One region of the Priestia sp. FSL H7-0729 genome, then DNA from elsewhere that is predicted to be linked to it. Evidence: riboswitches for the same ligand, from Rfam matches in the RefSeq annotation. Region 1 holds a riboswitch; the other holds the start of a gene.
What was found. Region 1 has a riboswitch for glycine ahead of gcvT (glycine cleavage system aminomethyltransferase GcvT). Riboswitches for the same ligand answer to the same signal wherever they lie in the genome.
Positions count from the first base shown of each region.

Region 2: it holds a riboswitch for glycine, as region 1 does, so the genes downstream of both, sdaAB (L-serine ammonia-lyase, iron-sulfur-dependent subunit beta) here and gcvT (glycine cleavage system aminomethyltransferase GcvT) in region 1, are expected to answer to the same signal.

Region 1 covers NZ_JBBOTQ010000005.1:52,015-68,841, forward strand. The annotation lists gene ptsP (phosphoenolpyruvate--protein phosphotransferase) at 1-1,213, shown strand, start outside; gene gcvPB (aminomethyl-transferring glycine dehydrogenase subunit GcvPB) at 1,426-2,865, opposite strand; gene gcvPA (aminomethyl-transferring glycine dehydrogenase subunit GcvPA) at 3,000-4,355, opposite strand; gene gcvT (glycine cleavage system aminomethyltransferase GcvT) at 4,352-5,488, opposite strand; glycine riboswitch at 5,707-5,808, opposite strand; glycine riboswitch at 5,812-5,934, opposite strand; gene gcvH (glycine cleavage system protein GcvH) at 6,278-6,670, shown strand; gene MHH93_RS13520 (PTS mannitol transporter subunit IIBC) at 7,090-8,544, shown strand; gene MHH93_RS13525 (BglG family transcription antiterminator) at 8,583-10,685, shown strand; gene MHH93_RS13530 (PTS mannitol transporter subunit IIA) at 10,682-11,116, shown strand; gene MHH93_RS13535 (mannitol-1-phosphate 5-dehydrogenase) at 11,113-12,258, shown strand; gene MHH93_RS13540 (cysteine-rich CWC family protein) at 12,319-12,570, opposite strand; gene MHH93_RS13545 (endonuclease MutS2) at 12,718-14,721, opposite strand; gene MHH93_RS13550 (AraC family transcriptional regulator) at 15,248-16,827, shown strand, end outside.
Region 2 covers NZ_JBBOTQ010000010.1:38,349-55,175, forward strand. The annotation lists gene MHH93_RS20515 (PAS domain-containing hybrid sensor histidine kinase/response regulator) at 1-519, opposite strand, end outside; gene MHH93_RS20520 (acyltransferase) at 857-1,417, shown strand; gene MHH93_RS20525 (ABC transporter permease) at 1,512-2,246, opposite strand; gene MHH93_RS20530 (ABC transporter permease) at 2,248-2,964, opposite strand; gene MHH93_RS20535 (ABC transporter ATP-binding protein) at 2,961-3,875, opposite strand; gene MHH93_RS20540 (histidine kinase dimerization/phospho-acceptor domain-containing protein) at 3,962-5,467, opposite strand; gene MHH93_RS20545 (response regulator transcription factor) at 5,524-6,207, opposite strand; gene MHH93_RS20550 (alpha-glycosidase) at 6,444-8,204, shown strand; gene sdaAA (L-serine ammonia-lyase, iron-sulfur-dependent, subunit alpha) at 8,376-9,353, opposite strand; gene sdaAB (L-serine ammonia-lyase, iron-sulfur-dependent subunit beta) at 9,343-10,032, opposite strand; glycine riboswitch at 10,145-10,279, opposite strand; glycine riboswitch at 10,284-10,408, opposite strand; gene MHH93_RS20565 (phosphotransferase enzyme family protein) at 10,761-11,774, opposite strand; gene pstB (phosphate ABC transporter ATP-binding protein PstB) at 11,971-12,726, opposite strand; gene pstA (phosphate ABC transporter permease PstA) at 12,739-13,626, opposite strand; gene pstC (phosphate ABC transporter permease subunit PstC) at 13,629-14,564, opposite strand; gene MHH93_RS20585 (phosphate ABC transporter substrate-binding protein) at 14,680-15,606, opposite strand; gene MHH93_RS20590 (arsenic transporter) at 16,172-16,827, opposite strand, start outside.

The DNA of each region.
Region 1 (16,827 bases):
CACGGCTCAATTGAACCGCCAATTTGTTAAAGGTTTTGCAACCAACATTGGTGGACGTACTTCTCACTCAGCGATTATGGCTCGCTCTCTTGAAATTCCAGCTGTTGTTGGAACCAAGGACATCTTGGCTCAAGCGAAACAAGGCGATATGATCATTGTTGACGGTCTGGATGGTCACGTACTGGTTAACCCTACTGATGAGGTTATTGCAGAATACCGTACCAAACAGGAACAGTATGATGCACAACGTGCAGAGTGGAGAAAACTGCGTGATGAGCCAACGGTAACCGTGGACAATGTTCATGTTGAACTTGCAGCCAACATCGGTACACCAAATGATGTAACAGGTGTTCTTGAGAACGGTGGCGAGGCTGTAGGCTTGTACCGTACCGAGTTCTTGTACATGGGCAGAGACAAGCTTCCTTCCGAAGACATTCAGTATAATGCTTACAAAGCGGTACTGGAAAAAATGGAAGGCAAACCTGTTGTTGTTCGTACACTCGACATCGGTGGGGACAAAGAGCTTCCATACCTGGATCTGCCAAAAGAAATGAATCCATTCCTCGGCTTCCGCGCAGTTCGTCTGTGTCTGGACCGTCTGGATATCTTCCGTACACAATTGCGTGCATTGCTGCGTGCAAGCGTACATGGAAATCTGCGTGTCATGTTCCCAATGATCGCAACGCTTGGTGAATTCCGTGAAGCAAAAGCTGTCTTGCTCGAAGAGAAAGAGAAGCTGGTTGCTGAAGGTATTGCTGTTTCTGACAGCATTCAACTCGGAATCATGGTCGAAATTCCTTCGACTGCAGTTCTGGCGGATCAGTTTGCAAAAGAAGTGGATTTCTTCAGTATCGGAACGAACGATCTGATTCAATACACAATGGCTGCTGACCGTATGAACGAACGAGTGTCTTATCTGTACCAACCTTACAACCCAGCCATTTTGCGTTTGGTTAAAATGGTTATCGATGCAGCACATCGTGAAGGCAAATGGGTTGGCATGTGCGGTGAGATGGCAGGAGACGAAACAGCAATTCCATTGCTGCTCGGCCTTGGATTGGATGAGTTCAGCATGAGCGCAACATCCATTCTGCCAGCTCGTAGTCAGATCACCAAGCTGTCCCGTGCGGATATGCAGGAACTGGCTGCTAAAGCTCTGGATATGCAAACGGCTGAACAAGTCGTTGAATTGGTTCAAAGCATTCAAGCGTAATGTAATTTTACGGGGTTTCCACCCGATTTTAAGGGTTTCTTTTTCCGATAATGAGCTGCATTAATGTAGCGATTTTGCCGGTATCCGCGATTCACTGTGGATATCGGCTTTTTTTGTTATGAGCGGGATAATATGATTCGGAGGGAAGGCAACTGGAAAAGCTCTTGCTGATTGGAATGTCAGCAAGAGCTTTCGTGATAACAATGATTGGATTAACTGCAAGCGCAGTTCAGTACAGGTTTACGAGCTGCTGTTGTTTCATCAAGACGAGTAACCGGTGTTCCGTAAGGTGCGTTCAGTACCAATTCAGGTGTCTCTTCCGCTTCTTTGGCAATCCGTATCATCGTATCAATGAATCCATCCAGCGTTTCTTTGCTTTCGGTTTCTGTCGGCTCAATCATGATGCATTCCTCCACATTGAGAGGGAAGTACACCGTAGGCGGGTGATATCCAAAATCAAGCAAACGTTTGGCAACGTCCAGTGTACGTACACCGTACTGCTTTAATCCCCGACCAGACATGACGAATTCATGTTTACATACGCCTGGATATGGAATCTCGTAGTAAGGTGCGAGACGTGCCATCATATAGTTGGCATTCAGTACCGCACATTCAGAGACACGGCGTAAGCCTTCCGGTCCATAGGTGCGAATATAGGCATAGGCACGTACCAGAATACCGAAGTTGCCGTAGTAGGCTTTCACTCGACCAATGGATTGATCTCCTTCACGGTCCAGTGCATATACGCCCTGTTCGTTCTTAATGACCATCGGTTTAGGCAGGAACGGGATCAGACGGCTCTTCACCCCGACGGGTCCGGCACCGGGTCCACCACCGCCATGAGGCGTACTCATCGTTTTGTGCAAGTTCAGATGCACCACATCAAAGCCCATATCACCCGGACGGGTAATGCCCATAATGGCATTGGAGTTCGCCCCATCGTAGTACAGCAAGCCACCGGCCTGATGTACGATGGATGCAATCTCCTGAATGTCTTTCTCGAACAAACCAAGTGTATTCGGGTTCGTCAACATCAATGCTGCTGTATCCGAGCTAACGGCTGCACGGAGCGCGTCCAGATCAACCAGTCCGTCTGCACGGGACGGAATTGTCACCGTCTCGAATCCTGCAACGGTTGCACTTGCCGGGTTGGTACCATGCGAAGAATCGGGCACGATGACTTTGGTACGTTGTTCACCACGACCTTCGTGGTAGGCACGAATCATCATGAGTCCAGTCCATTCACCATGGGCACCAGCGGCCGGTTGCAAGGTCACAGCGTCCATACCTGTCAGACCTGCAAGGTCGTTTTGCAACGTATATAACAGTTCAAGTGCACCTTGAATGCTGGATTCATGCTGGTACGGATGGATTTTGGCGAAACCGTTATAACGTGCAACATCCTCATTAATCTTTGGATTATATTTCATTGTACAAGAGCCCAGGGGGTAGAATCCGTTATCTACGCCGAAGTTGCGACGGGATAGCGCAGTATAGTGCCTGATAACATCTACCTCGAACACTTCTGGCAGTGCCGCTGCTTCCGAACGGAGCATTTCCCGGGGAATCAACGTGTCGGCAGACTGGCGAGGAACGTCACATTCTGGCAAGGAATAAGCGACACGCCCAGGGCTGCTGAGTTCAAAAATCAATGATTGTTCTGGAGCAGGAGATAAGGTCTGTGTACTAAATGTTGTATCCGTCTCAGGTTGAACCGAAGTGGAGACAGAGGTACCTGTTTCCGATTGTTTTTGTACCGATGTTGTCGTTGTCGTCGTTTCCTGAGTCACAGTGATCCCTCCAATGCTCGTGCGAATTCGTCAATCTCTTCCTTAGTGCGCCGTTCTGTAACAGCAATCAGCATATGTCCGGCAAGCTCCGGATAATCACGTCCGAGTTCGTAGCCACCGATAAAGCCCGCATCCAGCAGTTTCAATTGAAGGGCATCCACGTCGGTTCCTTCAGGCAGCTTAATCACAAATTCATTGAATGTTGGGGCATTAAACGTTAGGCTAACGCCGGGAATCGCAGTTAATGTATTCAGCGTGTAATGGCTCTTTTGCAGATTCAGATCTGCGACATCCATCATGCCTTGTTTACCCATGATGGACATATAGACAGATGCGCTGAGCGCAAGCAAAGCCTGGTTGGAACAGATATTGGATGTCGCCTTTTCGCGGCGAATGTGCTGTTCACGTGCTTGCAATGTCAGTACAAAACCGCGTTTGCCGTTGCGGTCAGTTGTCTGACCAACGATCCGTCCGGGTATCCGGCGCATATGGGGCTGGGATGCGGCGAAATATCCGCATGTCGGGCCGCCGAGTGAAGCGGCGATGCCAAGGGGCTGCGCATCGCCTACAACGATGTCGGCACCCAGCTTGCCTGGGGCTTCCAGCAGACCCAGCGATAGCGGGTTAGCACTTACAACGAGGAGACCCTTGTGCGCATGCACGAGGTCGGCGGCTTGCTTTACATTTTCCACGGCACCAAAGAAGTTTGGGCTCTGGATCATGACAGCTGCGGTATCATCCGATATGGCGGCTTGCAAGGCATTCCAGTCTGTGACTCCATCCTTATAGCCGATCTCGACAATCTCCAAACGGAGTCCATGCGCATATGCCTGCAATACCTGACGGGCTTCCGGATGAACGGTACGGGATACGATGAGCTGTTTGCGACGAGTTGCCGCTGCGGCCAGATTCCCTGCTTCGGCAAAGGCGGTTGCGCCGTCATACATGCTGGCATTGGCTACAGCCATACCGGTCAATTCACAGATGTAGGATTGAAATTCGAAAATGGCCTGTAATTCACCTTGGCTGATCTCAGGCTGATAAGGTGTGTAGGCAGTGTAGAACTCGGAACGGGAAATGACATGATTGATGACGGAAGGAACATGATGATCGTATATGCCTGCGCCGAGGAAGCTGGCGTGAGTTTCGAAATTGGCATTGGCACCAGCTTGTTTGGACATGTGACGTGTCAGCGCATATTCATCGAGTTTGGAGGATACGGGCAGCTCGCCCTGATAACGAATCTCCTGCGGAATGTCCTGGAACAGTTCCTCCAGCGTATCGACACCGATGGTTGCGAGCATGGCGCTCTGATCTTGCTCGGTCATGGGAATATAACGGTGCTTGCTCATGCTTGATCAGCTCCTTGAGTAGGTGTCTTTGACGTACGTGTCCGTTTATGAAAAGGGGTCTTTACGACCTCGGCTTTCAGTTTCTTGCCGCGGATCTCAATCTCAAGCGGGGTTCCGAGCGCAGCATATTTGCTGTCGATGAGGGCAAGCCCCAGATTACGCTTCAATGTAGGTGATTGCGTACCTGTTGTTACTTCACCGATCTGTACGCCTTCGGCGTAAATCGGATAGTGGGGGCGTGGAATGCCACGCTCCAGCACTTCGATGCCGACCAGCTTACGGGCGGGACCGTCATTTTTCTGCTGTAACAAGGCTTCGTGTCCGATAAAAGGTCCAGCATTCAGCTTAACAAACATGCCAACACCAGCTTCAAGCGGAGAGATGGTTGCCGACAATTCCTGACCATACAGGGGCAGCCTCGCTTCAAAGCGCAGCGTATCCCGGGCACCAAGTCCGGTTGGTACGAGTCCGTAACCTTCACCAGCTTGCATTAATCCATTCCACACCGCAGCGGCCTGGTCCGCAGGAACATATAGTTCAAAGCCATCTTCACCGGTATAACCGGTACGGGACAACAGCAATTTTACTCCACAGACTTCGGCATTCTGCACAAAACGAAACGGTTCAATCGTGGATACATCCGTATCTGTAACTTTTCTGATAATATCTACAGCCAGTGGTCCTTGCAGGGCGAGAAGTGCCGTCTGCTCCGAATCGTTGGTCATGCTTACCCCAGGGATCAGATGCTCTTGAAGCCATGCCCAATCCTTATCGATATTGGAGGCGTTAACGACAAGCATATAATGCTGATCTTCCAGCTTATACACGAGCAGATCATCCACCACACCGCCATCTGGATAACACATCAGGGTGTACTGGGCTTGACCCGGAACCAGCGTGGTCACATCATTGGTCATCATTTGTTGCAAAAATGTTTCAGCCTGCTCACCCTGTACCGTAAATTCGCCCATATGGGATACATCAAACAGTCCAGCACGCTCACGCACCGCTTCATGCTCTTTCTGGATTCCGCTGAATTGCACCGGAAGTTCCCAGCCTCCAAAATCAATGCACCGTACGCCTTCATATTGTTGATATAGTGGGAAGAGTGGTGTTCTAAGCAAATCGGACATCAAATCACCTCGTCATGGGCCGTCAAACGGCCGAATATGCAATCGTGGATCAATGAACCAGAGTATTTTTTAATTTTCAGTTAGGAGTCATTCGTAGATAAGTATGGTAAGGCAGCTATGGCAGCGCCGTTCTACATCCTGTATTTCGTTTTTTTTGGGAAAAAGGAAAAGGACAGGCCAAAGAATCGGCATGCCAAGTAGCACGCTGCATTCTAAGGCTCTGTCCCTTGTACCTGAGAGTTACCCCGCCACATTAGTAAAGCAGGTTTCCCCTTGGGTGATCATGACGCCCGCACAGGGCGAATAGATGCTCTCCAGAGTTGCGTCCCGTAAAAGTCCTTTTGCCTGAGAGATTCACCCCCGCTTATCGGTGGTTTACTCCTTCGGCGTTACCTCATGTACATCCCGAATCGGGTGTCACGGGTAATCTCTCCCTTTACATTCATCCGCGGGTATAACATAGTCCAATAAACACATTTACTCCTCTCATTAAAACGTGAATCCACTACCTATGTCAAGAACGATATCATAAATAATGATTAAAAACCGAATGTTTATTTTAAATTTCATTTTATCGTTCGTGTATTTAAAAAGGTTGCGCTTACTATTCTAATATTCACCAGTATATGTAGAAAGAGTGTATTCAGGTTACGGTTTGAGGAGGCCATTATCAAATAAATTGTGAGGTATCTTGACATTTGAATCAAAAATATCATACGCTATGTTCTGGGAAAAAGGTTAGGGTCAAAGAACGCATGCACTCATTAATGAAAAGCGAGGCGGATATCGATGAGCGAATTGAAAAGTGATTTCCTGTACAGTGAAGAGCACGAATGGGTGCAAACCGTAGGGGAGGATACTGTACGTATTGGCATTACCGAGTTCGCGCAGCATCAGCTGGGTGACATTGTGTTTGTGGAATTGCCTGACCTTGAATCCAATGTAAAAGCAGAAGACAGCATTGGAACGATCGAATCGGTCAAAACGGTGTCGGACTTGTTCTCTCCCGTCACAGGTTCAATTATTGCAGTCAATGATTCATTGCAAGATTCACCTGAACTCGTGAACAGCTCTCCTTACGAGGAAGGCTGGATGATTGAGATTCGTGTTGAGGGAGATCTGACAGCAGCATTATCTTCATTGATGAATGCAGAAGCGTATCGTAAACATACGGAAGAATAGGATCCACGAACTTGTACTTATTAACATATATTTTATAACAAAATAAAATGAGCTTTAAATAGTTTTGACCTGTGTGAGCCGAATGCTTGCACAGGTTTTTTGTGTTTTTCAAGAACGATTGAGAATGTGAAATTAAGCAGATTGTGGATGTAAATCCTCTGATTGGACCAAGCTATAGGGTAGAAAATGATGCTGGAAATGACAAAAGTCATAGGCAAGAAAAGCCTTGTGTACCAATGGTTTCAGCCATTATGCATCAATTAAAACGATTACATAACCTAATGTTGTCATCATTGTTCATGACGAAAGTACGCTTTCATTTGATTGAACAGGAGAGCATTCTCGCTTAGGATTACAGCAGGGGAGAAATGATACCCCTTTCATAAATCATAATCACTTGATCCGAGGAGGATAATACAATGAGTAATTTGGACCAATCGTCCAATTCCAAAGGTGGGCTACGGGTAGGTGTGCAGCGTTTTGGCCGATTCCTGAGCGGTATGGTCATGCCGAATATGGGTGCATTTATCGCCTGGGGATTAATTACGGCTCTGTTCATTCCAACAGGTTGGTTCCCTAACGAGACGCTTGCGCAGCTAGTTGATCCGATGATCAAATATTTGCTGCCACTGTTGATTGGTTACACCGGGGGTACGATGGTGCATGGTCAGCGTGGTGGTGTCGTAGGTGCCATTATGACCATCGGGGTCATTGTGGGTAGTGATATTCCGATGTTCCTCGGGGCCATGATCGCCGGACCTTTAGCAGCATGGATCATTAAAAAATTCGATAAATCGATCGAAGGTAAAGTTAAAGCCGGATTTGAAATGCTCGTTAACAACTTCTCAGCCGGTATTATTGGCGGGATCTTGGGGATCTTTGCTCTACTGGGTATTGGGCCTGCTGTAGAAGCGATTAGCAAAGTATTGTCTGCCGGCGTACAAGGTCTGATGAATCTGGGCCTGCTACCGCTGGTCAACCTAATCATTGAACCAGGTAAAGTATTGTTCCTGAACAATGCAATCAACCACGGGATTCTGACCCCGATAGCAACCGATCAAGCAAGAGAGTTAGGACAATCTGTTCTATACATGCTTGAATCCAACCCAGGTCCGGGACTTGGTATCTTGCTAGCTTACTGCTTCTTCGGACGCGGAATGGCCAAATCTTCTGCACCAGGTGCCGTTATCATTCATTTCTTCGGGGGAATTCATGAGATCTACTTCCCTTACATTCTGATGAGACCGATTCTGATTCTTGCCGCAATCGCAGGTGGCGTCGCAGGTACATTAACATTCATGCTCACCGGGGCAGGACTTGTTTCAGCACCATCACCGGGTAGTATTATCGCGTATTTCCTCTTAACACCAAAAGGTGGATACCTGCCGATGCTCGCAGGGGTACTTGTAGCAGCCGTCGTTTCATTCCTGGTTGCAGCAGTGTTGCTGAAAACAGGTAAACAAAAGGACGAAGATCTGGAGTCCGCATCCAGTCGGATGAAAGACATGAAGAGTCAAGGAACCGTGCCAAACGCTGGCATTACGGCTAATCAACGTGAAGCAGACAGAGCCGTAGATATGGCTTCTTCTACAGTGAAGACAGACGTGAAGAAAATTGTCTTCTCATGTGATGCAGGCATGGGGTCAAGTGCCATGGGCGCTTCCATTCTTCGCAAGAAGATGAAAGCAGAGGGGATTGACGTTACGGTGACCAACACGGCCATCAGTGAAATCCCGCCGGATGCAGACGTGGTGATCACACAACAAGTATTAACCGATCGTGCCCGCTCCGTTGCACCGAACGCAGAACATATATCCATCGACAACTTCCTAAAAAGCCCGGAATACGATGCGCTCGTTGAACGTCTAAAGTAATTGCACGCATTCGTTTTCCCTGAGCCGGAGGCTGAGCTATGAGTATTACCAAAAGACAACGTGAAATCGTGGAGTTTCTGCTGGAGCATCCACATGAAGTAACAGCCGGCGAAATCGCCGTTGAAGTAAAGGTCAGTACCCGAACGGTTCACCGGGAGCTGCAAATGATTGAACAATGGCTTGAACCTATAGGCATGAGGCTGGAAAAAAAATCAGGAACCGGTATCCGAATCGATGCCAGTTCCGATGAGCTGGCTGTATTGCGCGAGCAACTAGAGGGTAAGGAATATGTAGAGTTTACGCCCGAAGAGCGTAAGCTCTTCATGCTTTGCATCCTGCTTGATGAACCGGAGCCTGTTAAGTTGCTCGCGCTGGCTTCGGATCTGAAAGTGACCGTATCTACCGTAACCACGGATCTGGATGATCTGGAGTCACGAATTCGTCAGGCTGGCTTGAAGCTAGTTCGCAGACGTGGATATGGTGTCAAGATTAACGGCAGTGAGACGATTTATCGCACGGCTATAGCTGCACTTGCTTTGGAATTTTTGGATGAGTCCGACCTGTTCGGAAGACAGCCTGAACAAGGGGGATCCATCGTAAACCAAAAATTGCTGGATATGATCGGACACGGTGATGTGCTTACGATCGAAAATGCGTTATGGCAACCGGATATCGAATGGCTGGAGAACATCCCGGAACGCCAATACATGAAGCTGCTGATTCAATTATCTGTAGCGGTTGTACGTATTCGTAAAGGCTTTGGTATTGGTGGTATGTCTCCACGAGAGAACACGGGAGATGCAGTTGCAGCGCAGGATGAGATGAAGGTTCCACCTTATATGGCTTCACGCTTGTGTAGTGTGTTATCCACTCAACTGGGGCTGACATTCTCCCAAGATGAGCAAGCTTATTTTCACAGACTATTAATTGAGACAGAGCAACGGATTCACTCTTCGAGGCTGTTGCCAATTGATGACTTGATTTTACTGGACAGGGTACATTCGCTGATTGATCAGATGCAGGCGAGAACGCATTATGCCTTTCAAGAGGATCGTTTGCTTCGAGAAGGTCTACTTGGTCATATGGAACCTGTATTGGAGCGTATTGAAGGGCACCAGATGATTCGTAATCCGCTACTGCAGCAGATCCGCAAGGATTATGATTCACTTTTTGAAGATGTCAAAAAATCCGTGCATCAAGCTTGGCCAGGCACAGACGTTCCGGATGAGGAAATTGGTTTTCTAGTCATGCACTTTGGGGCTTCTATCGAGAGATTACGTGCATTGAAACGGGAGATCCGGGCGATCATCGTGTGTACAAGCGGAATTGGATCATCACGGATGTTGTCTAGCCGTCTGTCAAAGGAAATTCCCGAGATTCGCATCATGGATAGCGTCTCCTGGTATGAGGCTGCCCGGATTCCTACAGATCAGTATGATCTGGTGTTATCCACTGTCGACTTGCCGATGGAGGAGCACCAGTATTACAAAGTGAGTCCACTGCTTACGGCTGAAGAGAGCGAACGTCTGCGTCATTTTATTAAAACTACAACGCTGCAACAGCAGCATAACAAGCCGCATGAAACAGAGGTTCAGACGACAACTCGTTACTCGGACCCTGATGGAATGGAAGCTATTTTAGTTGAAATCGTCCGAATCATTGGCAAGTTTCAGGTGTATCCGCTGGATAACCAGGATGTCGGTTTCTATAAGACTGTATATGCGATGTGTAGTGTACTCCATGGAACGGGTGTGCTGAAGGAACCGGAAGAGGTCGCAAAACGGCTCGAGGCCCGTGAAGCAGTGGGGAGTCAGAAGATTCCTGGCACAAGACTTGCGTTGTTTCATACACGGAGTGAGGGGATTTACAGGCCGTCCATTAGCTTGTTTCAGCTCACTGAGCCACTTCTTCGTACGCCGGATGATCCGGCAGGAGTTACCCATATCCTCTTGATGCTTGGTCCCAGAGAATTATCCAAGGAAAGTCTGGAGGTTCTCAGTGAGATCAGCGCCCTGTTATTACAGGAAGAGATGATTACATTACTGGAAAAGGGAATCAGGGATGAACTCATTCATTACCTGTCCCAGGAACTGGTTGGATTTTATCGTAGTAAAACCGAAATTGGAGGTCAAAAATTATGAGTATGTTAACAACAGATAAAGTCATCATGAATGCGACGGCTCAGGACAAATACGAAGCAATCCGTATGGCAGGACAGATTTTGAAGGATGCGGGACATATTACTGCGGATTACATTGAGAAGATGATTGAACGTGAAGAGATTGTCTCGACTTATGTAGGGAACGGCCTGGCTATTCCGCACGGTACGAAGGAATCCAAAGCATTCATTTTATCCACAGGTATCTCCGTTATTCAGTATCCACAGGGTGTTGATTTTGGCGATGAAAAGGCTTATATGGTCATTGGTATCGCGGCTCAAGGCGGGGAACATATGGAGATCTTGACTAGCATCGCGGTAATCTGTGCTGAGGATGAGAACATGGAGGCCCTGCGTCTTGCGAAAACAGCCGAAGAAGTAATCGCTATTCTGGAAAGTGAAATGGAGCTATGAAGGCTCTACACTTTGGCGCGGGTAACATTGGACGCGGTTTTATTGGATTGATTCTGTCTCGTGCAGGGTATGAGGTTGTTTTCTCCGACGTGAATCAGGAATTGGTAACCGCTCTTCAGCAACGGGGGCAGTATACGGTGGAACTGGCTAACGAGAGCAAAGATCAGGAGACTGTGACAGGCGTAAATGCAATCGATGGAACCCAACTGGAGACGGTTGCCCAAACCGTGGTGGAAGCTGATCTAATCACAACCGCAGTGGGTGTGGGCGTGCTGAAACATATTGCACCAGGTATTGCGAAGGGACTTGAGAAAAGACTGAATTCCGGCCCTGGACAAAATCCTCTTCACATTATTGCTTGCGAGAACGCCATTGGAGCCAGTACACAATTGAAAGAGCATGTATATGCTCTGCTCAATGAAGAGGTACGTTCTCTTGCGGATCAATACATTTATTTTCCTGATTCGGCCGTAGACCGAATTGTGCCTATACAGCATCATGAAGATCCGTTACATGTACAGGTGGAGCCTTTTTACGAGTGGGTGGTGGATCGTTCCCAGATGGCTCCTGCATTCAAACCAGTTGAAGGCATTGTATATGTCGATGATCTTGAGCCGTATATTGAACGGAAGCTTTTCACGGTTAATACAGGTCACTGCGTTGCAGCGTACATCGGTAATGTGCACGGGTATGACACGATTCAGAAGGCTATCGCCGACGAGAAAGTAAAATCGATTGTCTACGGCGCTTTGCGGGAAACTGGAAAAGTTCTGGTGAAGCGTTTTGCATTCAATCCGGAAGAGCATGAGCAGTATATTGTCAAAATATTGGGACGGTTCGTCAACCCGTATCTCACCGATGAGGTTAGTCGTGTTGGTCGTTCCCCGCTGCGCAAATTGTCTCCGAATGATCGTCTGGTTCGCCCTGCCCTTCAGGCATATGCGGATGGAACTGATACGACTTATCTGACTATGGGTATGGCAGCAGCCTGCAAGTTCGATGTCTCCGATGATCCGGAAGCAGTTGAGCTTCAGGACATGATTCGCCAGAAGGGAATTACAGCTGCGCTCTACCATTATACATCCATGGATGAGCATCATCCGGTGCTTGAGCAGGCTGTTGCTCAGTATAACCAAATGTAAGAGCAGTGGTAGCCAGCTAATAGTATAGATCAGGCATAATGAAGAAGAGCCATACAGTTGTTAACTGTGTGGCTCTTCTTTGGATTGACGTTTATCGGCATATTCATCCAAACAACGTTGGCATATGCACGATTTTCGGCGCTGCTCTGGCGGAATGCGGTCAAATACACCCTCGGGGAAAGTAGCCCGGTTACACCAGCATTCCGAATGAGGATGTCCTGCGGCATAGGAACAGCGATTAGCTTCGCCGCATAATGGGCAGACAAGAACATCGATAGGGATGTGCTCTTGATCGTCTTGTTCTGCAGGCATGGGGTCCTTCCCTCCCTGTGGAATAGCTACAAGCTGAAGTTGAACATACTGGTCCCAGTATAACAGAAATGCGTCGGTGATTATGGAATTCACTGTACTTCACTGTACATTTAAATGCCAATCCACGACATCTGTATCTCCCATTGTTTATTCTTCGGGCGGTAATTCGATCTGTAGGCCTTCCACATGTTTGCGTCCCATCAACTTACGCTTCTTTCGATTTTCCTTTGTCTCAAGCACAATGTCCAGATCATAGTCATCTCCCGGATAAAGTTCATTGGCAGATATATGCAGGGTCAGGCGTTTCTTATGAATTTTGACTTTGCGTCCGCGTAGCATGACCCCGATATTTCCCCGGCTATCCTCCACATCACAGACAATGCCCGACTGATTGAGATAGGCCGCATACACCCGATCCCCTTTGCGGAAAGGTTGGGCAGGAGCAGGAGAATCCGCCTCTCTGGTTGTTGTCTTTTTGTGGAGACCCACTGAATCCTTTGACTGCTTTGACTGGTTCCTCCTTGATAACTCTGTTGGGCTGACTGATTCTGCAACGGAATGCTCAGGCGTCAGGACCGGAGTTGCCAAAGGAGGTGACGTGAACACAAATGATCGATCTCTCGAAATACTTTGATCGGACAGGGACTTGGATCGCTCTATAATTCGCTGTGGCATGCCCAGCTTTAATGCGATGGAATAAGCATAGCTCTCACCAGCCTCTCCGATTCGTAATCGATACAGCGGCTGGAGAGAAACGGTGTCAAATTCCATACGGGCATTTTCGAATCCTGGCGTGGCAGCAGCAAAATGTTTGATTTCACCAAAATGTGTTGTCGCCACAACGGTTGCTCCGCGGCTCTGCAACTCCTCCAGCATGACGATGGACAGTCCGACACCTTCACCGGGATCTGTGCCAGAAGCCATCTCATCAATGAGCACCAGAGTTGAGGTATTGGCCTGTTCCAGTATGCCAATCATATTGCTAATATGTGCTGAGAATGTACTGAGCGCTTGTTCCAAACTCTGCCCGTCACCAATATCAACCGCTATCTCGGTATAAACAGCCATCTCGCCACCTTCCTCTACCGGAATAAGCAAACCGGATTGCATCATCAGGGTTAGTAAACCAAGTGTTTTGAGTGCGACCGTTTTCCCCCCGGTATTCGGGCCAGTAATAATGAGCGACGAGTACGTTCTGCCGATGGCAAAATCAAGGGGAACCATGGAAGAACCCATGAACGGATGACGTGCACGTTGAAGACTGATATGGCCCTGAGTATTGACTCGAACGGTACGTCCGTCCATGGTGGCCGCATATTTGGCTTTGGCAAAGAGAAAGTCCAATACACCTACCGTTTCGGTGTTCAGGGCAATTTCACGGTTATACGATTCGGCCAGGGAGGTTAAATCACCGAGAATCCTCATCTCCTCTCTGGACTCCTCCGCTTGTAGAGCTGCTAATTCCATCTGTAAACTTACTAACTCAACAGGTTCGATATATACGGTTTGCCCGCTCCCGGATTCATCCAGCACACTGCCTTTCACCTGTTTACGGAACTCTTTCTTAATGGGTAGAACGGTTCTTCCTCCGCGTTGGCTGATGACATGCTCCTGCATAATGGAGCGATGTTTACTCACCAGAGAATCAAGTTTTCGTTTCATGCGTTCCGCATTCACCGTTATTTTTTTACGAATACGGATCAGTTCCTTGCTCGCCTGATCCTGAATGCGTCCACTATGGATGCAACGCTCGATCTCACTCAACAGAGGTTCGATCAGAATCATGGATGCTGCATAACGACTGACAGTGGGAGCGGCCCCGGATTTGCCCTCCATGTATTTCATAAGTTGTGCACAGCTCCGCAGGAACTGAGCGAGATGACTGAAGTCACGTTCACTGAATAGATAACCGGTGCCAAGCAGATCCATAATCGATTCCATTCCATCGAGTGAAGGGAGGGGGATACTGGCGCCGAAGCGAATCAACGCAGCCGCTTCTGCTGTTTCTTCCAGACGAATCTGAATCAGGTGAGCATCTACCATCGGTTTTAGTTGTCTGGCATAACGTTTGCCCAGATAAGACAGGGCGCAGTCTGCCACGTTTTTTTGAATTTGTGGATAGCCCAAACTGTTTAATGTGTTTTCATTCATGCGTAATCTCTCCTTGAATTTGAATTGGGATTGCAGTTGACACGCGAAACATATTCCTGGAAAACGCAAAAAGGGCGGAGAATGAACAAACGTCATTCTCCGCCCTAAACATATGGGAAAGCAAAGTCCACTACAGGTCTATAATAAAAAATCCGCGCTGAACACAGCGCGGAAATAGACCCGGACAATGACAATCCCGGAGGCGATTTATGATATCCGCTGTTCTTAACTAAGTACAGGGATCTGGCGCATCATGAAATACACGTATGCCATATGGGCACAAGCTCAATGGAAGGCCAAACTCCTGAATATGAAACTTGGTTAGTTAAGAACATTCACCGACATTAAAAATCTCTCCTTTGATTGAGGAATATGCAACCAATATAAACTGGAAATTGGTTTGAAGTCAACCTTTAGAATAAATGAGTGGACTTGAATAAGAATGGGTTTTAAAATAACAATAGTAAAATAATCCAATGAAAGCGATTTATTTTAATAAACATACGTATAAAGGAGGATGCTCTTCTTGCCGAAGTATTTACTGCGTTTGCTCTGTTTTACCTTGATCCTCGGAGCCCTTCCGGTCATTGTTATTGGTTCGGTCTCGTATACAATTGCATCACGTGACATTGAACAGAAAGTGCGTGAGAGCAATCTTCAGATATTGCATCAGACCCAAATGAGGGTAGAACAAGTTCTGCGCAGCCTGCAATTATCATCCATCCAGTACGTTAATTCGCCCTTGGTACTACAAGCGATGAAGAAACCGCTGGACAGCAGCGAATTTCAAGAGATTCGTGACCTGACGTCAGGCTTTAACAACTTGCAAGCGGTTACGAACATTGACCAAGCCTATCTGGTTAATCTGGACGAAGATTGGGTTGTTTCGATGCGTTCTTTTGGCAAATTGGATGATTTCAGCATTCGGGACCGGATTGGTTCTTATCTGACCTACACTAACAGCCTGTTCTGGGTCACTCAAAATGCTAGTTCAGCCAAAGAAAGTGTACCGGTGTCAGCTGGCATGGGGGAACTGACATCCGAACAGGCACCTACTCTCATATCATCGGATAACGTGGTCAGTATGGTATTCAAAATCCCGATGATGCCAACGAATGTGAAACCAAAGGGATTTCTTGTGATTGATATCGCCGATACGGAAATAAGTACTTTTTTGAGCCGAAATGCGAATTCCGGAGATATGTACGTTCTGGATCGGGAGCAAAAGTATTTTCTGAACGATGTGCAGCAAGATGGGAAATACGACACGCTCAATAAGGAAATTGATGAAATGGTGCGAACGACGGGCCAGCCAGAGGGTTTCTTCAGCTCGGAGGTGGAAGGTAACCAAGTGGCGGTTAGTTATAGGCAATCTCCACTTAATGGCTGGTTATACGTGTCGGTTGTATCTCTTGGACAGATCACGGCCCAGTCACAGAAAATTGCATTGGTTACCGGTGTCGCTACACTGGTCATGTTATGTGTAACGGGAATGGTCGCCATATACGGCAGTCGGCGGATGTATTCACCGATCTCCAGACTGCTGCAATTTACGAAAGGTTTGGATTCCCCAGTTATCCCATCAGGACGCCGTCAGGATGAATTTATCTATATTGAGGAGCAATTGTCAACCTTGTTCAGTTCCGAGAAAACGATGCGTGAGCAGATGAAGGGGCAGCATGTGCATCTCCAAGAGTTTTTTATGACCAAACTGCTAACAGGCAAAATCTCGGAAGAAGATTTCAGATATCAGGGAGAAATGTACGATTTTCCGACAGGATGGGCGAGTCTTGGTGTACTCATGCTCCAGATCGATACGTTGGAAGGGACACGATATGAGGAACAGGATCGAGATCTGCTGCTGTTTGCTGTCAACAATATGGTAGGTGAGCTCCTTCCTTCAGGAGTTCGGTTCACGCCGGTTATGCTGGATGATGCTCAGGTCACCGTACTTGCCTCCGAACTCACGGATGAAGTGAATCTTAAGGAATGGATGCACACCCAGGCAGACTGGATTCGCGAACGTGTCGTGACGTATCTGAATCTGCCCGTAAGTATCGGGATAAGTCGTTCATACACTTGTATTGGGGATACGCCAAGGGCAGT
Region 2 (16,827 bases), on a different contig from region 1:
CAAGGTGTACACAGAAGGTGAAACATATAACAACTCTCCATCTATAGCACAAGTCGTAATCAGATCTTGTGCATGTTCAGCGAGCACTTGATATTTCTCCTGCGCCTCTTGAAGCTCACGTTCCACTTTCACGATATCGGTAACATCCTTGGCTATGCCGTATATTCCAACGACTTCACTGTCGGCTGTAATTGGTATATAGGTAACTTGAGCTTGCTTTAGTGATCCATCCTTATGATAGAATGCCATGGATTCACTGACTGAACGTCCAGCCAGGACCTCTGTAATGAACTGTTTACGTAAATTTTCACTTTCAGGCGGGCTGATCCGATCCCGGCTCATACCCATAAGTTCTTCAATTTTATATCCAGATAACCGCTCAAAAGACGGATTGGCGTCCATATGATTGCCATGAATATCCATCACATAAATGGCATCCGGGTGGTTAAAAAACAGTGATTGGTAAGAACTTCCCTCAGAAATAATGCGCTTCAGGGTTTCCGTTTTATTAATATCCAAGGCTTACCCCTCTTTTCTCAGCCAATATCTTCATCTAACAACAGGGATTCATTATCCCTTGCTGAAATGGGCCTACCCTCGAATAACCATGTAAGCCAGTCTAGAAACAGCTTTTTTTATTTTACCAGATTCTTGTCTCATTTTGCTTATATTCTATGATTCAATTCACATGATGTGTGATGTAATAGTTGGAAATTAAAATTTTAAAGAACATCAGACACGTCTCAGATTCGTTAGATCTTACGAAGCCTCGGTGTAAAATTAACGATACATTTTGTATCAAAAAGGCTATAATCTTTAAAAAACGTTTTTCAACAACGGAGAGGATGAATGAATCATGCTGCCCAACAGAGTTAAAATTGCTTATGGTAAACTAAGAGGCTTGACCATTTTTGGTAAAATACAGCCCTCAATGGGTCTACTGCCACGGATCAGGGGCAAAGTATATCTAAATAAACGTGGTGATTTGCAGGTGGGAAAGCGGCTTAACATCATAGGTAAACCTTGGGGAACCCAACTAACTGTGGTTAAAGGGGCACGATTAACGATTGGCGATGACGTCATGATTAATGCCGGTGTGGGGATTGCCGCTAACATAGAGGTTACCATCGGCAATAACGTCATGATCGGTCCTCGAACAAGCATATTCGACAGTGCTTATCACCGGATTGATTCACTGGATGATGGGAGCCAGACTGCCAAGCGAATTGTCATCCAGGACAATGCCTGGATTGGTACAGGCGCGCTCATTCTGCCCGGCGTGACGATTGGCAGGAATGCCGTCGTGGCAGCAGGAAGCACGGTGACCAAAGATGTACCCGAGAATACACTTGTAGCCGGCGCGCCAGCCAAAATCATTCGCGAGCTGACCATTCATGACGGTTGGGTCAGACATTAGAAAAAATCCCCTCAAGCTTACATACAACAGAATGTTGCATGTTTTGCTTAAAGAGGATCTTGATCTTACAATAACCAGGCTTATATCTAATTATTCAGATTTCTTTTTTGGCAAAATACATCATGCCGATTCCAATGAAAATAACAGCACTACCTCCGATGACCGCCAGCATCGTCATCAGTGGAACATTGTAGGCTCCGAAACCTCCGCCGTCTACGGGTGTCATCAAAATCATCGGTTGTGCCCAGGGATAATACGGCCCGTATATCGCCGAATTTACGATGAGAATATTCGGCACGGTCAGTGCAAAATTCAGTGCGAGCGGTGCAGCAAAACTGCTCCATACCAGGGAAACAAACATCTGCAGGGCGGCAAGAGGTACACAGGCCAACAACCCAAGCAGCAGTTTGCCCACCAGGAATCCCCAGGGTATCTCCGTTGTAATGCCATGGATCATGCCTGCCAGCAGAATGGATATCAGCAACAACACTTGTGTACCCGCCAGAAGCATGAGTACAATCGTCAGTTTGCCAGCATATACACCTGAACGTGTTAGAGGCAAAACCAACATCTGCTTCCACCCTCCTCCCGCATGTTCGAAACGGCAGACAAAGGACGTAAACACGCCAGTCAGCATCGGCAACAGGAGCAATCCGTGCAAGAAGACCATGGTGCCCATCAATACCTGCCAATTCCCCGATGGAGTGGACAATAGCCCGATGAGCAACGCAATGAGCGGACTCAACAGAATCAGGAGCCACACGGGGGATTTGCCCATCTTTAGCCGCTCAGCCGAAATAATGCGAAAATATGTTGTCGCGAAGCTCATATCAGGCCACATCCTTTCGGCTAAAGTGCACCATACCCAACAACAGGATCAAGAGCCCCAGACCCGCCCCCATGCCTGCATACAGATATGGATTAGGTCCATTCCAAGCCATCTGTGCCCAAGCAAGTGGAAAATACGGTGAGATACTGAGCGCAAACATGCCTGTTATCGCGAGAACAATTCCCAGAGTGACGGGAAGCGCCTGATTTTTATTGACCATTGTGAGCCATAGCTCCAACGACAACACGGGAAGCGCCCCAGCCAAAGGCAACAGCCCCAGTTTGATGGCATGCGTCCAAGGAATCTCACTGGCATGGAATCCGAGGACCAGACCCAGACCTACCATTCCTGCGGTTAGCAGCAAGCAGGAGATCATCAGCAGCAGACAAGCAAGCAAGAACTTGGCCAGATACACGGCCGGTCTTGGAATCGGCATCGCTAACAACTGTTTCCACGACCCTTGTTCGTGCTCGACATTAGCGATCATGGAACTGAGAATGGTCGCTCCCAGCATAAGAGACAACGGCACAAAGACAACCACATTGCCGAGCAATCCGCCCCACAGGTTATCCGCATACTGCTCTTTCAAGTAGTCCAACCGTAAACCAAAATTAAGCGCCTGCATCGCTGTCAACCCAATAGGGGCCAGAAACACGAGAAACCAGATTCCCTTCCCCCGAATCTTGAGCCAGTCCGACGATAATGCACGCCCAGTCATATGGAAGCCCCCTCACCAATGACCCGCATGAACAGATCTTCCAGCGACTGACGCTGTTCCTCAACACGATATACATCATGATCCTGTTCAATCAATCGGCGCACAAGCAGCGCAACCGAAGGGTTATCCATATAAGGGAACGTTAATGCAGAACCTTGTCGCTGACCAAATTGCCCCTGCTCTCTCGCCAGCTTCATGGCCTCTTCCGGCTCGGAAACCGTTAACCGGATTGAGCTACCCGTCTGACTATGCAGACTCGCGATGGTATCCTGAAGCACCATCTTGCCTTCACGGATAATACCGACACGACTTGCCATCTGTTCGACTTCACTCAGCAAGTGGCTGGAGACGAGTACGGTGATGCCATGTTCCAAGGGCATGCGTTTGATCAATTCCCGAATCTCCTGAATACCGGCAGGATCAAGTCCATTCGTTGGTTCGTCCAGAATCAGCAGCTCCGGTTCACCCAGCAAAGCGCTGGCAATACCCAGACGTTGCTTCATGCCAAGGGAATACCCTTTCACTGAACGTTTGGCATCCTTGGTCAGATCCACAATGGACAGTACCTCAGCAATTCTTGATTTGGGTACATTGATGATACGGCGCAAGGTTTCCAGATTCTCTACCGCATTCAGATGTCCATAATAAGAAGGGTATTCCACCAGGGAGCCTACACGCCGCAGAATATCCATGCGTTCCTTGCGGATATCCTTGTCAAAGACACGGATCACGCCTTTGGTTGGTTTAATCAAGCCGAGAAGCATGCGAATCGTTGTGGTTTTGCCGGCACCGTTGGGACCGAGGAAGCCGTAGATATCTCCCTTTTTAATATGCAGATCAAGTTCACGGACCGCAGCACGGTCCCGGTATGTTTTCCATAAATTCGCCGTTTGAATAATATTTTCACTCACTGTATGATCACCTCGGAACTATCGTAACCTTTCAAGGTTAAAGCCAAGGTAGTCTCCAGTTTAAGTTTAGTTTAAAAAAAGAAATCTCAGCGGTTGCTTGTTTCCTTACTTCCCTTACCACTGTAGATGTATGTCCGGACACCTGTATCGGAACTGTCTACCCGCTTGCGCAGACCCATTTCACGAATCAACAGGTCTACAATGGATAAACCCAGACCTGTGCCTTTGGTGTCGGAATCCTGCTGCATTCCCGGACCCCGATCCTGAATAACGATGGCCGTCTCGCCCTGAATCTCCTGGGTTGAGATGCCAATATATTTCCCGCTGGCGGCATGACGGATCACGTTCTGGAACAAATTATCAAGGATACGACGCATGCCCTGTTCATCCATATGCCAGATCAGCGGTTCCTCTGGCAGGTCGATATCAATGTCGAATTGCTCTTTCTCCCAGACTGGGTACCAGGCCGCCGCCGTTTCCCTGACGATTCGCAGCATATCTTTCTCTTCCAGCTTCAGCGTATATTTACCACTCGTGAGCAAATTGTAGGACAACATGTTGTCAATGAGCCCGCTCAGGTCCTCCATCTTCGCTTCCATGCGATGTAATGAACGTTCACCTTGCTCGCTCAGCGCTTCCTTGTGCAAAGCATGCATATGTCCACGAATCACTGTTAGCGGGGTACGCAGATCGTGGGAAAGCCCAGCAATCAGACGTTTGCGCAATTGTTCTTCCTCACGTTCACGCTCGCGGCTGTCGGACAGTTGATGCACCATCTGGTTAAATGATTCCTCCAGTTGACCAATTTCGTCTGACCGGCGGATATCAACCGGAAGCGGGATGCCTTCCTTGCCAGGGGTCATCATAGCCGTCTGTAGACGAATAAGCCTTTTGCGAATGCGTGCGAAGAAGAGAATCGACATGATGATGAAAATCATGAAGATGATCATCATGACAATGCCGAGATACAGGAGCTCCATCGGCCAGTTACTCTGTGTCATTTGCAGAAGTGATCGCGGCACTTCAATAATCATGAAGCCCTGTCCTCTGTCCTGTTCAGCCCCGCCAATATATGCAACTACAGTCAACGGATCGCGAAAGGAAGCTTCTTTCATGAATTGTATTGTGTTGTTCACATTCCATATGGCTGGAATTCGAGTCTCTGCCGTTTGCCCGGTGTCCAGTGACCATCTCAATGTCGTGTCTGTCCCGCCATCCGGCGATGTGGATTTCTGAATGGTTACATCCTCACCACCGATAATGAAGAGGGTCTCACCGCTCGCATTCACACGATACATGGAAGATTTGGGATACGAGCCATGTAATTGCTCCAATCGGGCCTTAACCTCTTCATTTGAAGCACCATCCAGGTTCTTTGCTTCACGCGACCAGAGGTTGCTGATTCGGGTAACGTCACCATAAGGTGCTGCTTGATTCGTATTCGTATTATTCACTACGACAACATATATGATGGATATGATCGGAAGAACGACAGGCACGAATAATACGGCCGCCAGAATCAGGATGATATATCTGGACATCAAGGAGCGCCCAAAGCGTAGCTTTCGCCGCCCAGACTGCTTAAAATCCAAGCTTCGTTCTCCCTTCCGTTCTGCCTTCATGGTCTTCCGTTCTTGGAACCGCCGGATCATGGCTTCTTCACGCGATATCCCACACCGCGGACTGTCTGAATAATGACCGGATTAGCCGGGTCAAGCTCCAGCTTCTCGCGCAGATGTCGAATATGTACCATCAAAGTCTTGTCTCCATCCAGATAAGGCTCATTCCAGACAGCTTCATAGATCTGCTCTTTGGTTCGAATCATGCCCATATGTCGTAGCAGGTAGGCGAAGATGTGGAACTGTTTTCCCGATAAAACAATTTCATCCCCCGTCTCCTCATTAACAATGCGGTTATCCTTCTCATAGATGGAGAGGTGATCCAGCTTCAGAGCTGTATCCGATGAGACCGCGGTTCCCGCCTTACGCAGTTGGACCTCAATCCGCGCAGCCAGTTCATCAGGGTGAAATGGTTTGGTCACATAGTCATCGGCAAAATCAAGACCGTGCAGCTTGTCGTCAATGGACGTTCTGGCCGAGAGCATGACAATGGGCACGGCGGGATGTTCTTTTTTCAATCGCTGACCCACCGTAAATCCATCCAGCCCGGGCAGCATGACATCCAGAATAATGAGTGAGCAACCCACAGCAGCCTCCGCTGCACCTTCACCACTACCGAGCCATACCACCTCATAACCGCGCTCCTCCAGATCAGCTCTGACCCAAGTTGCAATTTCCGTATCATCTTCAATGTATAACAGTTTGGTTTTCATCCGAATATTCGTTTCCTTTCCGCCCCCATTGGGTTAATGATATATCTGAGCATCATCATCATAAAAGCTGTCTATAACACATGGATTCATATCTTGTTATCTTGTTGAGGCCATGTTGAATTCCTTTACGTTACCACACATTCTAATTATAGCTTATCCATTCACGTGTGAAATGTTATATCCATCAAATCGACCGAGTACATAGTATACCTACACCTGACGGGAGGAATTTCATTATGCTGTTGGAAGCCATCTATCATCAACCGAAACGCAATTGGGCCTATGCCTATGACCAGGATACAATTCATCTGCGCCTGCGCGCCAAAAAGAATGATCTGACAGAGGTACATGCCCTGACTGGGGACAAATATGCGTGGGATGCAACCAAAGCGCTTGTTCCCTTAACCAAGTTCACCTCTGACTCCATGTTCGATTACTTCGAAGGCGAGGTGAAACCTCCCTACCACCGGCTGAAGTACTCCTTTCTGCTCAAGAACGGAGACGAACAGATCTGGATGACCGAGACGGACTTCCAGGAAGAAGAACCCGATGATCCAGGGCGTATGTTCCAGTTCCCTTATATTCATGCAGGAGCTGTATTCACTCCCCCTGCATGGGTCAAGGATGCCGTGTTCTATCAGATTTTCCCTGAACGATTCGCGAACGGCAACCCGGATATTAGTCCGGAAAAAGTGGAACCGTGGGGTGGCGAGCCGACACCTTTCAATTTCTTCGGCGGTGACCTTCAGGGCGTGATCGACCATCTGGATTACATCAGTGATCTTGGTATTAATGCGATCTACTTTACACCCATCTTCGAAGCTACCACCAATCATAAATATGATACCGAAGACTACCTTCAGGTAGACCGGCACTTTGGTGACGCAGATACCGTGAAGCGACTGGTCGAGCTGTGCCACGCACGTGGAATTCGTGTACTGCTGGATGCTGTGTTCAACCATTCCGGGAAGACATTTGCGCCGTTTGTAGATGTGCAGAAGAATGGAGAACAATCCAAATACAAGGACTGGTTCCATGTACATGGATTCCCGCTCGACGTGAAGGACGGCATTCCTACGTATGAGACCTTTGGATTCGAAGCGCACATGCCTAAGTTGAATACGGAGAATGCCGAGGTTAAGGCATATCTGCTGGAGGTTGCAGAGTACTGGATCAAGGAAGTGGGTGCGGACGGATGGCGGCTAGATGTTGCCGACGAAGTGGATGATGCCTTCTGGCGTGATTTCCGCCGTGTAGTCAAAGCCGCTAATCCGGATGCCTATATTCTGGGCGAAGTATGGAACGAGTCCTCCTCCTGGCTTCAAGGCGACCAGTTCGATGCGTCCATGAACTATCCGTTTACCGATGCCGTGAATGCTTTCTTTGTGAAAAATACAATGCACGCCGAACAGTTCGCGAACTCCATCGGACGACAGTTGTCCCGTTATCCCCTTCAGGCCAGCGAAGTCGCATTCAACCTGCTGGATAGCCACGATACCCCACGGCTGCTCACGCTGTGTGAAGGCGACCAGCGCAAAATGAAGCTGGCTGCGTTATTCCAGTTCAGTTACATGGGCGCGCCGTGCATCTATTACGGGGACGAGATTGGCATGGACGGCGAGCATGATCCGGGCTGCCGTAAATGCATGGAATGGGATGAAGCGAAGCAGGACCGTGAGCTATTCAACTTTTATCAGAAACTGATCTCCCTGCGTCATGCTCATCCGGCCCTGCGTGCAGAAGGCAGCGTTCGATTCCTTCAGGCTCGCCCGGATGGCAGCCAATTGGTATTTGAGCGACAAAACGAGCAGGAACGCATTCTAGTTCTGTTCAATCGCTCAGAAGAGACAGCTATTGTCGAGCTAGAGGCTGGTGACGAGGAATGGACCGAGCTGTTCGGCGGAAACCATCGTACCGCCAAGGAAGATGACGTGCTTGCCATTGAATTGCCCGCGTATGGATATGCCGTACTGAGCACGGCTGTAAGCCAGGACTAGATTCATAATACACATACACCTGAGATCATATATAAGCGAGTCCATCTTCACATCACCTGGCGGTATTAAACAAGCGTCCTGCAGAACCCGGATTCGGGTTCGCGGACGCTTGTTTTTATATCACGGTTATATCATAATGTCACTGATTATATCGCAGTGGTCCCGTTCAGATTAAGCCTGAGGGTCCGTGTGCACTTGAGCATTATCCGCCCCACTTGTAGTTGTGTCAGCATCCGCTGGCTTCGACTCCGTCTCAGGCTCTGCACGCTTGGCCTTCGGTTTAGCCAGCTTCTGCATCATTTTACGGCCGGTTGGTGTCTGAGCCAACCCGCCTTGGGCTGTCTCCCGGTGACGGCTCGGCATCGCACTGCCTACTTCCAGCATCACGTCAATAACTTCATCTGACGGAATGGCACTACGCACTCCGGCCAGGGCCATGTCGGCTGCAGCCAGTGCAGTTACGGCACCCAGTCCGTTACGGATGATGCACGGAATTTCAACGAGACCTGCAACCGGATCGCAGATGAGACCGAGTGTATTTTTTAGCGCCAAGCCTACGGCATGAACGACCTGTTCCGGTGTACCTCCACGCAGTTCAACCATGGCACCCGCAGCCATGCCAATCGCGGAACCCACTTCTGCCTGACAACCACCCTCTGCACCAGAGATAAATGAATTGTTCGCAATAACATAACCAATCGCTCCCGCGCAGAACAACCCATTCACCAAATGTTCGTCCGTCCAGCCAAATCGCTCCTGTGAGCTAATAAAGACACCGGGGATAATGCCGCAGGAACCGGCTGTTGGTGTTGCCACAATGCGGCCCATGGAGGCATTCACTTCAGATACACACAAGGCATACGCCATGGCAAGTGCGGAAGCATCTCCTGAGCAAGTCTCACCCTTGCGAATGTACTCAGCCATTTTTTTACCGTCTCCACCCGTTAATCCACTGCGTGATGTGGTATCTTCCGTTAACCCTTTACGGACCGCTTCCTTCATCACCTGATAATATTCAGACATCTGCTTCACAACATCCGCTTCCGGTGTATTGGTCTCCTGAACCTGCTCCTCAATCATCAGCTGAGCAATCGTTTTGGATTCCGCTGTGCAGATCGTATTCAGCTCGTGTAAATGTTTAAATCGCATCCGAATCAACTCCTCTCTTCAAATCGATGACACGAATGTCCAGTACATGATCCAGCTCCTTTAGACGTTGGAGCATCTCAGGATTCGGCACCCCATCCATTTCCATCGCAGTAAGCGCTTCGCCATCTCGGGCTTTCCGATCCACCTGCATATACCCGATGTTAACCCCGGATGAACTAATCGTGGACGTTACTGACGCAAGTACCCCTGCCTTGTCTGCATGTCGCAGCACGAGTGTCGGAAACTCACCACTAATCTGAACACGAAAATCATTCATCGCATGTACCGATACACTTCCACCACCAATAGAAGCACCGATTAAGGAACATGTACGTCCTCCATGCCACAACTCAATTTTGACCGTATTGGGATGAGGAGCAGGCAGGCCGCTTGTATAAAACTCGACTTCCATTCCCGCTTCCTCTGCGTATTGCTCTGCATCTGGAATACGCGGATCGTCTGTGACATAATCCAGCAGACCGCCGATCAGTGCCAGATCTGTTCCGTGTCCCTGATATGTGTCAGCGAATGAACCATAGAGCGTCAGCCGCGCACGTTCAGGCGTACAACCTAACCACTGACGAGCGATTCTTCCCAGCCTTGCTGCTCCAGCTGTATGTGAACTTGAAGGCCCCGTCATCGACGGACCAATAATTGAAAAAACATCTTTAAATCGCACCTTGTAACCCTCCAATTGTATTCGTCATTTCCATCCAGATCCCATGCCATAATGTTCCTTAATTACTGAATGATGACATCAAAAAAGGACAGAAGAAGGCCCCAGGCCCTCTCTCTGTCCTCGATACCTGAGAGTTTCACAATCAGCAGTGTCTCACGACAGGGTGCACGGCCTGCGATTGCAGACAAGTCACCGGACTGACTGATTATATACCCCTTGGGTGGCGCAGTTTGCGCACTCTCCAGAGTTGCGTCCAACGATGGTACATTTACCTGAGAGATTAACCACTGCGCCGGGTGCGCAGCAGCTTGCTCCTTCGGTGCCTGGTAGCATGCGATTTTACTCGGTCTGCCCAGGTCTCTCCCGCTCGTTATCATCCGCTGTATGGAACTATTCTGAGCTCATGTCAGAACAGTAATGGAAATCGTTCATTCTTCTTCATTAAGATTAATCGACCGGAAGATTAGTGTCAACAAACTTAACGATTTCTTTGGATGTATTTCCTTCAATCCCTATCGAATCGATAAAACCCAGAATATTTTGTCAGCTTTCATTACATTAATGCGATGAAAAGAACTTCTAATGAACTTATTTCATTTCCCTTCAATGATAAAGCGCTTACTACTATTTATGATATTGATCACGAAATTGTTCGGGTATTCAGGCAACCATAATCTTTGAGCTACACTGTTCATAGCCCTTCCGGATCTGCGCACCTGGATTATCATTCACAGTTCGTAGAAGATACGCTCGTTCTGTACATAGGGTCTGCAATACTTGCTGCATAACTTTGGCATGCGGTCTTTCATCCATTCGTGCCTAGACTCGTTCGCCATCTGAAAAGCATAATAACCAAGTGTAAAGATCAACATGAATCCTTCCATTAATCGGATATCACGATCCGTCAGTGGAGCGATCTGTTTGGTATAACCGGATAAGAATAGGTCACGTTCCTCCCGATTGAACATAAGCGCTGCCCCTCCAGCATCGAACAGATAATAACCATAACCGTGTAGACAAAAATCAATCATGGATATCCCCTGATCCGTGATCAGCAGATTGTTGCGCGTAATATCCCCATGAATGATCCCCCATGTCTCCGCATGCTGTGGGTACGTTGCTAGCTGCTTATTAATGTTCTCAAACGTCTCAAGAAGCAGATCGAAGTCTTCCGTTGTAAAAATCCCCAGTCGGACACCTTCCTCCAGCTGCCCTAACATGACCAGATTCTCATGGACATTGCCATATGCCGGGCGTACCTTAGTTCGATCTGTCTGATTCTGCACACGTCCATATTGATGAAGCATCTGCAGTTGCGCACCAAGATCATATATCTGCTCGGTTGTCAGGCGTTCTCCCTGTTGGATGTCCCTGCCCTCAATCCACTCCAGTACTGTACAGCAGATTTCTTTACCTGCTTCACTTGTCCATAACGTGACCCAATCTCCTGATACATTACGTACCGGATGCTGTACGCGTAATGCTGTCGTTGCATTTAACTCATGAAGCAGGTTCATCTCAGCCTCCAGTGCAGGAGGCGTATGCTGAATGCCTGACATACTTGCATATGCGGCTTGATGGATACGCAGCAGATACTTCTGCCCGCTCGCTTCATCAACGACATGATACGTCAGGTTCTCGTTGTGACGAATATAGGAAACGACAGGTTTCTCCATGCTATAGTTCTTGATGATCTGAGCTGCCATATGGTCGTAAGACCTCTGATCCGTAGTGATTATCATCCTCTCCTTCGGAGTTATGTAAACGCTATCTTTATACTAAATATCGTAGCATGATTGCTCTACGCACAGCAAATTCTTCCAAAATCAAATTAAAAAGCACAACCCCGAACAACCGTCCAGGTATTGTGCTTCCTTTTGTCTCTATTTACTTCTTACTCTCTCTGTCTGTTGCTCTATGTGACACTCCTTGATCCAATTAACCGAAACGACCCATAATGTATTCTTGCGTCAGACGATTGTCGGGGTTGGTGAAAATATGCTCTGTATCCCCGTGTTCAATCATGTTCCCCAGATAGAAATAAGCTGTATAATCCGAGATGCGCGCTGCCTGCTGCATGTTATGTGTAACGATAACAATTCTTAGATCCTTTTTAAGTTCGGTAATCAATTCCTCAACCTTACCCGAAGATACCGGGTCAAGAGCAGATGCTGGCTCATCGAGCAGCAGAATCTGCGGATCAACAGATAGGGCGCGGGCAATACATAGACGCTGCTGTTGTCCACCTGAGAGGGACAGAGCTGACTCATTCAGCCTGTCTTTCACTTCGTCCCAGAGCGCGGCACGGCGCAAGCTTTTCTCCACAATTTCATCCAGTGCCTTCTTACTCTTCGTACCGCGGTAGCGGGGGCCAAACGCGATATTGTTGTAGATGGACTTATGAAAAGGATTCGGCTTCTGCCACACCATGCCAATCTTCTGGCGAAGCTTGATTACATCGGTTCCGGGCTCATTCAGATCGTTACCATCCATCCAGATATGTCCCTCTGTGCGGGAACCGGCAATCTCGTCGTTCATCCGGTTAAGCGACCGAAGGAACGTGGATTTACCGCAACCAGACGGGCCAATAAGCGCCGTTACACTTGCTTCAGGAAACGCCAGACTGATCTGCTTCACTGCCTGGAAATGTCCATAATATATGCTTAACTGTTCCGTACCAAAAGGTATGGCCATGTTGGTTCCTCCTTATTTCGAAGCTGTCATACGGCGGAATACAACCCGACCGATCCAGCGTGCACTTAGATTAAACGCCAGCACGAGAATGACAAGCACAGCGGATGCTCCTGCTGCCACTTCTTTGGAATCTGGCCCAATGCCTTCACTATTTACTTTCCAGATATGAACAGCAAGTGTTTCTGCCGGACGGAAAGGATTGAGCGGTGATCTTGGACTCGTCGGATTCCAATCTGTAAAGTCCAATGGTGGACTACTCATACCTGCGGTGAACATCAGTGCGGCTGCTTCACCGAAGATCCGGCCCGATGCCAGGATCGTACCCGTAATCAAGCTCGGCAATGCCACAGGCAGTAGAATGGAAGTGATAATTTTCCACTTGGACAGTCCAAGCGCCAGACCGGCTTCCTTCTGTTCCTTAGGAACGGCCCGGAAGGCTTGCTCCGTTGTCCGCACCATTAGTGGCAAGTTAAAGATCGCCAGAGCCAAGGCACCCGAGATTAGAGAGAAACCAAGACCAAATTGATTGACTAGCAACAAGAGACCAAACAAACCGATAACGATGGATGGGAATGAGGACAACACTTCAACGACCAGACGAATGAAGCTGGTAATCTTGCCTGGTTTGGCGTATTCCGCCATGTAAATTCCGCCGCCCCATCCGAGTGGAATGGTAACGAGCAATGTCAGGATAAGCAAGAATACCGAGTTAAAGAGCTGTGGACCAATCCCGCCGCCGCCTTTGAGCAACTGTGGTGCGCTCGTCAGGAAGTTCCAGCTAATATGTCCAATACCTCTATACATGATGAAGCCAAGCAGACCGAGCAATAATATAACAATGAACAGGGCCAATACAACGATAACGGAAGTTGCTATTTTATCTACCGTCTTTGCCTTCATTTTCATACCCGGTTTCTCCTTTCAAGCAGGCGAACCAGAATGACGAAGACAAATGTCATCACCAACAGGACAAGCGCCATACTCCACAGTGCATTGTTATGAACGGAACCCATCGTGGTATTACCCATGCTGAGTGTAATTACACTTGTTAATGTTGAAGCTGATTCGAGCAAGGATGTTGGAACATGCGGTGCATTACCGATAACCATCTGCACAGCAAGGGCCTCACCAAAAGCACGAGCCATACCCAAAACGACACCTGTCAACAATGCTGGCAAAGTCGTTGGAATGATGACACGGTAGATGGTTTGCCAGCGAGTGGCACCCAGTGCGTACGAGGATTCACGCAATCCTTTTGGCAAAGCAGACAACGCATCTGCCATAATACTTGTTACCGTAGGAAGAATCATTACCGCGAGAACAAGACATCCGGCTGCAATCCCGACGCCTGTTCCACCAAAGATACTGCGCAGCAACGGTACGATGACACTCAGACCGATAAATCCGTACACAACGGACGGAATTCCGGACAAGAGCTCAATCGCGGGTTGCAATATCTTTTTCCCTTTACCCGGTACAATCTCTGTCATGAAGAGTGCTGCACACAAGCCAAGTGGACTAGCGATCAATGCTGCAAGCAAGGTTGTAATGAAAGAACCTGTAATGAACGGCAATGCCCCGTAGAACGCAGGTTCTCCAGTTGGATTCCACGTCTTTCCACCAAGGAATTCGCTTATGCTTATTCCATTTTGGAAAAATGTGGACAGTCCCTTGGACGCTACAAAATAAACAATGGAAAACATGACAACGATCAGGAAAACGACACAAATCGACGTATAGATCCGTCCCGTCCACTCTTCCCAATAATGTTTCTCTTTTAAGGGCCGGCGCGGTTTCAACTTGTTATTCATTACCGTTCCCCCTTCGGTCTGTTCCATAACAACCATCCTTCTATAGTAGAATTAATGCAAAATATGGGATTATTTCAGAGCAAACCGCGTAAAGAGGCGGGACCTAAGTCCGCCTCTTTCGCTGTATGCGCAAGTTCAAAGATTACTCAACCACATTACCTGCTGCATCGCGTTTTACTTTCATACCTGACATTGGAATGTATCCAAGTTCTGTCACGTCATTTTGTTGAATTTCATCACTCAGGATGTAGTCCAGGAACGCTTTTGTTGCTGCATCCGGCTCACCTTTGGTATACATGTGCTCGTAAGCCCACACTGGATAAGTTCCTGCTTCTACGTTCTCCACTGTTGCTTCTACACCTTCGTATTTCAATACTTGCAAACTGTCATCCAAGTAAGACAGGGCAAGGTAACCAATAGCACCTGGCGTTTCAGAAACCAATTTTTTTACGTTACCAGAAGAATCTTCTTGAATCGAACCTTGGATATCATCCATTTTTTCACCCAATGCATACTTCTCGAACGTTGCACGAGTACCGGAGCTACTTGGACGGTTTACAATAACGATTGCTTTATCCGCGCCACCAACATCTTTCCAGTTCGTTACTTTACCGGAGAAAATGTCGATCAGTTGTTGCTTCGTCAAATCTTCTACACCTGCATCTTTGTTGCTAACTGGAGCCATAGCTACTACTGCTACCTGATGGTCAACCAGTTCTTTTACTTTGGCTTCGTCCTCCAGTTTCTCTTCTGCAAATACATCAGAGTTACCGATTGTAGCTTGTCCGTCAGATACTTGTGTCAAACCAGTACCACTACCGCCACCTTGAACTTGAACCGTTACGTTCTTATATTCATCAACTGCCATAAATTTCTGTCCAGCTTGTTCTACCAGAGGTAGCAATGCTGTCGATCCGACTGCCAGAATGTTACCGCTAAGCTCAGTAGCAGCTTCTCCTGATCCATTGCTTGCGGCACCCTCTGTACCAGCGTCATTTTTCGATCCGCATGCTGCGAGTACCAGTACGAACGTTAAGGTCATCAAAATAAACGGCAACTTTTTAAACATGTTTTGTTTTCCTCCCCCAATGTAGTGATGGCGTTTTGTGAATTTGTTTGTTCACCATCAACTCTTTACTTATTGTAGTTTCGGTATGTCATCTTAAAATCAGTGTTTTGTAAACGCAATGTTAAAAATATCAGCTGCATATTGAAATTTATCTGAGAGAAATTGCGCTGAAGTGGTCGCTTCGGTAACGGACGTTGTTTCAATCGCTGTTATCCCCGGATTTATATGATTTACTTTTTTCAAGGAATACATCCGCGGATAAAGGCGAACGCTTCGCTTTTCCACAATCGTTCCGTTCCCTCCGCTGTGTCAGCGCTCGTTGGATCTCAGGCATTTCAATCTCCTGCCTGGGAAGTATGCAAAGAAGGCCAGCCCTATAATAGGCTGGCCTTCTTTAAATTCTTTGTTGATTCTTTGATAGAGAAAGAAAATCTGTTTCTTCTATAGAAGAAACAAAGGAACATAAAAAAACTGCCTCACAGCCAGTGTGTAGCACCGGCTGCGAGAGCAGCTTTTACATTACAACAGAATTATCTTATTCATACTTAATGTAAAATCTAATTTACTAACCTATAATCCATAACCATAATGCCAACCCAGCTAGGGTAATTAACAAGGTGGGAATGGTCAGGATGATGCCTGCTTTGAAATAATACCCCCATGTGATCTTCACACCTTTGCGGGATAACACATGCAGCCACAGCAATGTAGCAAGAGACCCAATCGGAGTCATTTTGGGACCCAGATCAGAACCAATGACATTGGCATAGATCAATGCCTCTTGAATGATACCTTCGGTGTGCGCACCCTGGATGGCTAACAGGTTAATCAACACGGTCGGCAGGTTGTTCATCACTGATGATAATACGGCCGCGATGATACCCATCCCAAGCGAAGCAGCCAGCAGACCATGCTCTGCTATGGCATCCAGCCAGCGACTCAGATGATCTGTTAATCCTGCATTACGCAGTCCGTAGACGACGATATACATGCCCACCGAAAACACCACAATCGACCACGGCGCTTCCTTAATGACCCGTTTGAGGTCAACAGCCTCACTCTTACGCGCCAGTACAGCGAACAGCAAGGCCACGGAGCCGACGATAACCGATACGGGAATCGGCAAAAACTCACTGGATGCATAAGCTACCAATAACAGCCCAAGCATGAACCAGGCAATCCGGAACATTCGTGGATCACGTATCGCTTCCTTCGGATCAC